Regions from separate parts of the Streptomyces sp. NBC_01288 genome, predicted to be linked through region 1. Evidence: riboswitches for the same ligand, from Rfam matches in the RefSeq annotation. Region 1 holds a riboswitch; the other holds the start of a gene.
What was found. Region 1 has a riboswitch for glycine ahead of gcvP (aminomethyl-transferring glycine dehydrogenase). Riboswitches for the same ligand answer to the same signal wherever they lie in the genome.
Positions count from the first base shown of each region.

Region 2: it holds a riboswitch for glycine, as region 1 does, so the genes downstream of both, gcvT (glycine cleavage system aminomethyltransferase GcvT) here and gcvP (aminomethyl-transferring glycine dehydrogenase) in region 1, are expected to answer to the same signal.

Region 1 covers NZ_CP108427.1:8,804,184-8,808,032, reverse strand. The annotation lists gene gcvP (aminomethyl-transferring glycine dehydrogenase) at 1-1,922, opposite strand, end outside; glycine riboswitch at 2,110-2,205, opposite strand; gene OG194_RS39645 (PRC-barrel domain-containing protein) at 2,320-2,691, shown strand; partial or broken gene OG194_RS39640 (DNA polymerase IV) at 3,521-3,849, opposite strand, start outside.
Region 2 covers NZ_CP108427.1:3,223,005-3,226,853, reverse strand. The annotation lists gene glyA (serine hydroxymethyltransferase) at 1-480, opposite strand, end outside; gene gcvH (glycine cleavage system protein GcvH) at 497-874, opposite strand; gene gcvT (glycine cleavage system aminomethyltransferase GcvT) at 986-2,113, opposite strand; glycine riboswitch at 2,148-2,257, opposite strand; glycine riboswitch at 2,258-2,371, opposite strand; gene OG194_RS13810 (AAA family ATPase) at 2,521-3,204, shown strand; gene OG194_RS13805 (enhanced serine sensitivity protein SseB) at 3,269-3,849, shown strand, end outside.

The DNA.
Region 1 (3,849 bases):
TCGATCTTCGCCCGCAGATCCTCGACGTCGATCTCACCGTCCTCGGCGGTCTTCACGACGACGACCTTCATCCCGGCCATCACGGCACTGGCAGCGTTCGTGCCATGCGCGGACGACGGAATCAGACACACGGTCCGCTGCTCATCGCCGTTGGCCCGGTGATACCCGCGAACAGCGAGCAGCCCGGCCAACTCCCCCTGGGAACCGGCGTTCGGCTGCAACGACACCTTGTCGTACCCGGTGACCTCGGCGAGCCGCTCCTCCAACTCCCGGATGAGCGTGAGGTATCCCTGCGCCTGCTCGGCGGGCGCGAAGGGGTGCAACTGCCCGAACTCGGGCCAGGTGACCGGCTCCATCTCGGTGGTCGCGTTGAGCTTCATGGTGCAGGAACCGAGCGGGATCATGCCCCGGTCGAGCGCGTAGTCCCGGTCGGCGAGCCGCCGCAGGTACCGCAGCATCGCGGTCTCGGAACGGTGGTCGCGGAAGACAGGGTGTGTGAGATACGCATCGGTCCGCAGCAGCCCGGCGGGCAAGGTGTCCTCGGCGGACGCGTCAAGCGCCTCGATGTCGCCGTCCACCCCGAACGCGGTCCATACGGCGGCCAGTTGGGCACGCGTGGTGGTCTCGTCGCAGGCGATGGACACCTGGTCGGCGTCCACGAGGTAGAGGTTGACGCCGTCCTCACGGGCTGCGGCGACGACCTCGGCGGCCCGCCCCGGAACACGCACGGTCAGCGTGTCGAAGTAACCGCCGTGCACGACCTCGACACCCCCTACCCGGAGCCCAGCCGCAAGGATCGTGGCGTACCGATGCGTCCGCCGCGCGATGCCCTTGAGCCCCTCGGGCCCGTGATAGACGGCGTACATCCCGGCCATGACGGCAAGCAGCACCTGGGCGGTACAGATGTTGCTGGTGGCCTTCTCACGGCGGATGTGCTGCTCGCGGGTCTGGAGGGCGAGGCGGTAGGCCCTGTGTCCGTCGGCATCCACGGACACGCCCACGAGCCGCCCGGGCAGGCTGCGCGCGAACTTCTCGTGCACGGCCATGTATCCGGCATGCGGCCCGCCGAAGCCCATCGGCACCCCGAACCGCTGCGTCGTACCGACCGCGATGTCCGCCCCCAGCTCACCCGGCGACTTCAGCAGCGTGAGCGCGAGGAGATCGGCGGCGACGGTGACGAGCGCGCCGAGCTCGTGCGCCTGCTCGATCAGCGGCTTGATGTCGCGTACGGCACCGGAGGCGCCCGGGTACTGCACGAGCACGCCGTTGATCTCCCGCTCGGCGATCCCGGCCGGGATGCCCTCGCTGAGGTCGGCGACGACGACCTCGACACCGGCCGGCTCGGCACGGGTCTCGATCACGGCGATGGTCTGCGGCAACGCGTCCGCGTCGACCAGGAACAGACCCTTCTTGTTCTTCCCCATGCGCCGCGACAGCGCCACGGCCTCGGCGGCGGCGGTCCCCTCGTCGAGCAGGGAGGCACCGGAGGTGGGCAGCCCGGTCAGATCGGCGACCATCGTCTGGAAATTGAGAAGGGCTTCGAGCCGCCCTTGCGAGATCTCCGGCTGATACGGCGTATAGGCCGTGTACCAGGCCGGGTTCTCCATGACGTTGCGCAGGATCACGGGCGGGGTGAAGGTCCCGTAGTACCCGAGCCCGATCATGGAACCGAGGACCTCGTTGCGGTCCGCGAGGGACCGCAGCTCGGCCAGCACCTCGGCTTCGGTACGGGCGCCCGGCAGGTCGAGGGCGTCGGTGTTCTTGATCACATCCGGGACGGCGGCGGCCGTGAGCTCGTCGAGCGAGCCGTAGCCGACCTGCGCGAGCATTTTGGCCCGCGCCTCCTGGTCGGGCCCGATGTGACGCTGCTCGAACGGGATGCCCTGTTCGAGCTCGGAGAGCGGAATGCGAGGAACGGTCATCAGGGAGGCCTCCTGGTCGGACACGACCTTCGAGGGCACCACGACAGCGGGGTGCCGGACGGCCTCCCCCTCTGTCATCTCAACCTGAGAGCTTCACCGGCCACCCGAAGGTCACCGGCTTTCACCGTCGGTGAGAGCGCAAGCCGTCGACACCGTCGCCGACACGCGCCCTGCTTTCCAGAGTGACCTCGTCCGTGCGGTACGTGAGCCTGAGAGATTCCGGGGAGGATTTGCTCCTTCGGCGCCTCCGATGAAGTCTGGAGGACTCTCCCGCACGGGGTCAGCAGCCGTTCGCCAGCCTACCAGCGCGCGTTGAAGCCGAGCTTTCGAGTGGCCACCTTCCTCAATGTGCTCTTTTGTAGTGCTTACGGATGAGTTGCGACCAGGAGGAGGGCCCGTGCAGACCGATATCGATCCGCGCAACCTGATCGGCCGCAAGGCGTTCGACCGCACCGGCGCCAAGATCGGCACCATCGACGAGGTCTACCTCGACGACGCGACCGGCGAACCGGAGTGGGCGGCCATACGCACCGGCCTGTTCTCCAGAGACGCCTTCGTCCCCCTGGAGCCCAGCGAACTGATCGAGGGCACCCTCCACATCCCCTTCGACCGCTCCCTGATCAAGGACGCCCCCGACTTCGGAGTGGGCCGCCACCTCTCCCCGGACCAGGAACTCCAGCTCTACCACCACTACGGCCTCGACGTGGGTCCCCCTCCATCCCTCCCGGACCACGACTTCGGCAAACTGGCGGGCTCGGACGACACGTGAGCGGATTCGGGGGGCGGGGCGTCGCTGGGTCTTGGAGTTTCCGGGGGTGGTGACGCGGCGGGCGCGGTACCCGGGCGTCGTGTGTCCGTGGGCGGCGATACGGCAGGCGGGGTATCCAGGTTTGGCGCCGACAAGGGCGTCGGCGCAGCAAGCGCGACGCCGGAACGCCACGCGTCGCCCGGTGACAGCGACTCGACCTGCGAAACGCCGGGGCTTGGCTCCGCCGACGGCAGCGGCTCAACAGGCCCGATTGGCTCGACATCGGAACCTCGCGCAACCGATGACAGCGGCGCGCCCTGCGGGACACCCGGCCGGCGCCACCTACGGCGTCAGTAAGGAACACGCCACGTCGGCATGCCACGCGCCCGATGCCGACAGCTCGGTCTGCGCCAGCAGCGCGCCCTGCGCAACACCCGAGACGACGCCCCATCGACAACAGCGACTCAACAGGCCCGACACCAGAACCCCGCGCAGCCGACAGCACCGGCTCGCCTTGCGGGACACCGGAGCCCGGCTCCGCCGACGACAACAACCCAGCGGGCCTGACACCAGAACCCCGTGCAACCGATGGCAGCGACTCGACAGGCGGCTCGTCGGGGCCTCAGCTTTCCAGGGGCGTCGGCGCCGCAGGCAAGGCCTCAGGACATCCCGCGGCCGACGCCGACGACCCACCAGGCGAGTCACACGGACCCCGTGCCACCAACGGCGCCACCTCACCCTGCGGGGCATCAGGGCCCGGCTCCACCAACGGCAGCAGCTCGCCCTCCGGTACCGCTGGCGCCGCCAACGGCATCGCCCCCTCAGGCAGATCACCCCGCTCCCGCCCCGCCAAAGGCAACGGTTCCTCCGACGGTTCACCGGAACCTCGCGCCACGGACGCAGGCGCCGCACCCGGCAACACATCAGAACGCCGCGCCACCAACGGCAACGGCTCCGCCAACTCCAGCTCAGGATCATCGGTCCGGAACGTCCGCACCCGCCCCGGCCCCGAATCCTCAGGCGTCTCGAACCGCACGGTGACCCGCCCCAGCCCGCTCCCCTGCACCCACCCGTGCCCGAACCCGGCGTGGCGCACATCGTGCCCCGCGGGCCAGTGCCGCTCCGCGGGCGCCGCCGGCTCCTCGCCCCCCTGCTCCTCGGGGTGCTCCTCCTCAAGAA
Region 2 (3,849 bases), 5.6 Mb from region 1:
CTCCAGCTCGGCCATGTCGACCAGACCGGTCGTGGCGTCCACGTGGTACGCGACCACGTTGAACTGCTTGCCGGAGAAGTTCAGCCGCATCCCGTGGGTCAGGTGGCCGCCGTGCGCCAGGTCCAGCCCGAGGATGGTGTCGCCGGGCTGGGCCAGCGCGAACAGCGCGGCCTGGTTCGCGGAGGCGCCCGAGTGCGGCTGCACATTGGCGTACTCGGCGCCGAACAGCTCCTTGACCCGGTCGATCGCGATCTGCTCGGCCACGTCGACGTACTCGCAGCCGCCGTAGTAACGACGGCCCGGGTACCCCTCGGCGTACTTGTTGGTGAGGACCGAGCCCTGCGCCTCCATGACCGCGACCGGAGCGAAGTTCTCCGAGGCGATCATCTCCAGCGTGGACTGCTGCCGGCGCAGCTCGGCGTCGACGGCCGCGGCGATGTCCGGGTCGAGCTCGTGCAGGGGCGTGTTCAGTACAGACATGTGGGTGTACGACTCCTCAGCCGGCGGAAAACGCGGTGTACTCGTCGGCGGAGAGCAGGTCGCCCGGCTCCTCCGCGACACGCACCTTGAACAGCCAACCCCCCTCGAAGGGCGCCGAGTTCACCAGTGACGGGTCATTCACCACGTCCTCGTTGATCTCGGTGACCTCGCCGCCGACGGGCGAGTACAGGTCGGACACCGACTTCGTCGACTCCAGCTCACCGCAGGACTCGCCCGCGGTCACCGTGGAGCCGACGTCGGGGAGCTGGGCGTAGACGACATCGCCGAGCGCGTTGGCCGCGAACTCGGTGATGCCGACCGTCGAGACGCCGTCCTCGGCGACCGACAGCCACTCGTGCTCCTTGCTGTAGCGCAGCTGCTGGGGGTTGCTCATGGCCTGAATTCTCCTGTACGCGGGGGAGTGCTGATGAATGGGGTACTACGGAGGACATCGGCGGACAGGGGCGATCCGCCCCGGGTCACAGACGTGACGCTACGACGACTGTCACTTCTCGCGCTTGTAGAACGGCAGCGCCACGACTTCGTACGGCTCGTGACTGCCCCGGATGTCCACGCCGACACCGGTCGTGCCCGGCGCCGCGTGCGCGGCGTCGACGTAGGCCATGGCGATGGGCTTGCCCAGGGTGGGGGAGGGGGCGCCGGAGGTGACCTCGCCGATCACCTGGCCGTCGGCGACGACGGGGTACCCGGCGCGCGGGACCCGGCGGCCCTCGGCGACGAGCCCGACCAGGACGCGCGGCGGCTGCGAGGCGGCGCGCGCGGCGGCGGCCTCCAGGGCGCCCCGCCCGACGAAGTCGCCGTCCTTCTCGAACTTCACGACCCGGCCGAGCCCGGCGTCGAACGGGGTGAGGGAGGTCGACAACTCATGCCCGTACAGCGGCATCCCGGCCTCCAGGCGCAGCGTGTCCCGGCAGGACAGCCCGCACGGGATCAGCCCGACCGACGCCCCGGCCTCGGTCAGCGCCAGCCACAGCTTCTCCGCGTCACCGGGGGACACGAACAGCTCGAAGCCGTCCTCGCCGGTGTACCCGGTGCGCGCGATCAGCGCGGGGACGCCCGCGACCGTACCGGGCAGACCGGCGTAGTACTTCAGGCCGTCGAGGTCCGCGTCGGTGAGCGACTTGAGGATGCCGGGGGACTCGGGACCCTGCACGGCGAGCAGGGCGTACGCGTCACGGTCGTCACGGACGACGGCGTCGAAGCCCTCGGAACGCTCCACCAGCGCGTCCAACACCACCTGCGCGTTGGAGGCGTTGGCGACGACCATGTAGTCGGTCTCTGCGAGCCGGTAGACGATCAGGTCGTCCAGGATGCCGCCGTCGGCCCGGCAGATCATGGTGTAGCGGGCGCGGCCGAGGCCCACGGAGGCGATGTTGCCGACGAGGGCGTAGTTGAGGAGCTGGGCGGCCTGCGGTCCGGTGACCGTGATCTCGCCCATGTGGGAGAGGTCGAAGAGGCCGGCCCTCGTGCGGACGGCGAGGTGTTCGTCGCGCTCCGAGCCGTAGCGCAGCGGCATGTCCCAGCCGGCGAAGTCGGTCATCGTCGCACCGAGCGAGCGGTGCAGCGCGTCGAGCGCGGTGCGGCGCTTCTCAGGGGTGGCGGTACTGCTCATCGGTCGGTCTCCCAAGGCATGACGGCGAGGTCGTTCCTCCCCATCTGTCATCGGGACCTGAGAGGTTCGCCATGACCGCACGCGGGACATGGGTTGCACCTTGGGTGGGACCACCGTCGCCGGCGGCCCGCTTTTCAGATGTGCCTCGCCCGCGCGGTAACGGGGCCTGAGAGATTCAAGGGAGGGACTTGCTCCTTCGGCGCCCCAAGCGACGTACGACTGACGACGTACGACTGGGGACTCTCCCGCGCGGATTCAAGCGGCCGGTATGCAGTTAGGCGGGCACATCATCGCACAGGCTTTGTAACAGGCCTGTGGCCGGACGCGAACGGAACCGCGAGACACCGTGCATTACCTTCTCTTTACGTTCAGTGGGGAGAACCTTTCCTGACCCCGCAGGGAGGACGATCACGGTGACAAGGACCACGGTGTACGCCACGACCTCGGCCGTAGCGCTGCCCAAGCAGCCCTCGGCCCCGGCCAGGGAGGCATGCCCGGCCCGCCCGGTACCGGTCGTCCGCGACCTCCGCGAGCGCGCCGGCCACAGCCCGCACGGACTCCGCTTCGGCCCCCGCGACCTGGTCGTGGTCACCGGCCTGCCCGGCAGCGGCAAGTCCACGCTGATGCGGCGCGCGGTGGCGGGCGGCGCCGGCGTCCGCGTCGACAGCCAGGACACCCGGGACCGCTGGGAAGCCCGCACAGCCGGAGCCCTGCCCTACGCGGTCTACCGCCCCCTGGTCCGCCTCGCCCACTACGCCGGGCTGCACCGCGCGCTGCGTTCCGCGTCCGGAGCCGTCGTGCACGACTGCGGTACGCAGACCTGGGTGCGCGGCTGGCTGGCCCGCGCCGCCGGGCGCCGGGGCGGCACACTGCACCTGGTGTTCCTCGACGTCACCCCGGACACCGCGCTCGACGGCCAGCGCGAGCGGGGCCGCGGGGTCTCGCGCTACGCGTTCCTGCGCCACCGCAGGGCCGCCGCCCGCCTGCTGCGCGAGGTGGAGCGCGGTGATCTGCCCCGGGGCGTCGACTCGGCGATCCTCCTGGACCGGGACGCGGCGGACGTGCTGCGCCGGATCGACTTCGCGGACTGAGCCGCTAGCCTTTTCAGCCACAGCAGGGTTACAGCAGGCGGTTTCACCAGCAGGCGGTAGGTAGATGGACTTCCCGGCGGACTTCCCCGGTCAGGCGTACCCCCACCCGCATCCGCACGGCGGATGGCCGGGCAACGAGCTGGAGGAGGTGCTCTCGGCGTCCCTCGGCATGCCCTCGGCCGGCGGCCGGATCGTCGAGGTGCTCGGCCGCAGCTTCGTCTGGGTCCCGCTCCCCAGCGGCGGCGGCCCGCAGAGCGGCCCCCTGGACCTGCCGACACTGGACATCGAGGGGCAGGCGTTCGTCCCGGTCTTCAGCTCCGAGGAGCAGTTCCGCCAGGTCGTCGGCTCGCATCTGTCGTTCACGATCGCGCCGGCGGTGGAGTTCGCCCGCGGGCTGCCCCCGCAGGTCGGCATCGCGGTGAACCCGGGCGGCATGGTCGGCGTCCCGCTCCCGCCCCTCGCGGTGGCCGAGCTGTGCCGCATCGGCCGCTCCGCCCTCGACGGCCCCACCAGCGGCGGCCGCGTCCGCCTCTTCGAACCCGACTGGCAGGACGACCCGGTCGACTTCCTCGCCGCGGCCTCCGCCGAGTTCGCCGCGATCGGCGTGGTCGGCTCGGCCCGCCGCTGCCTGGCCTCGATCGAGAC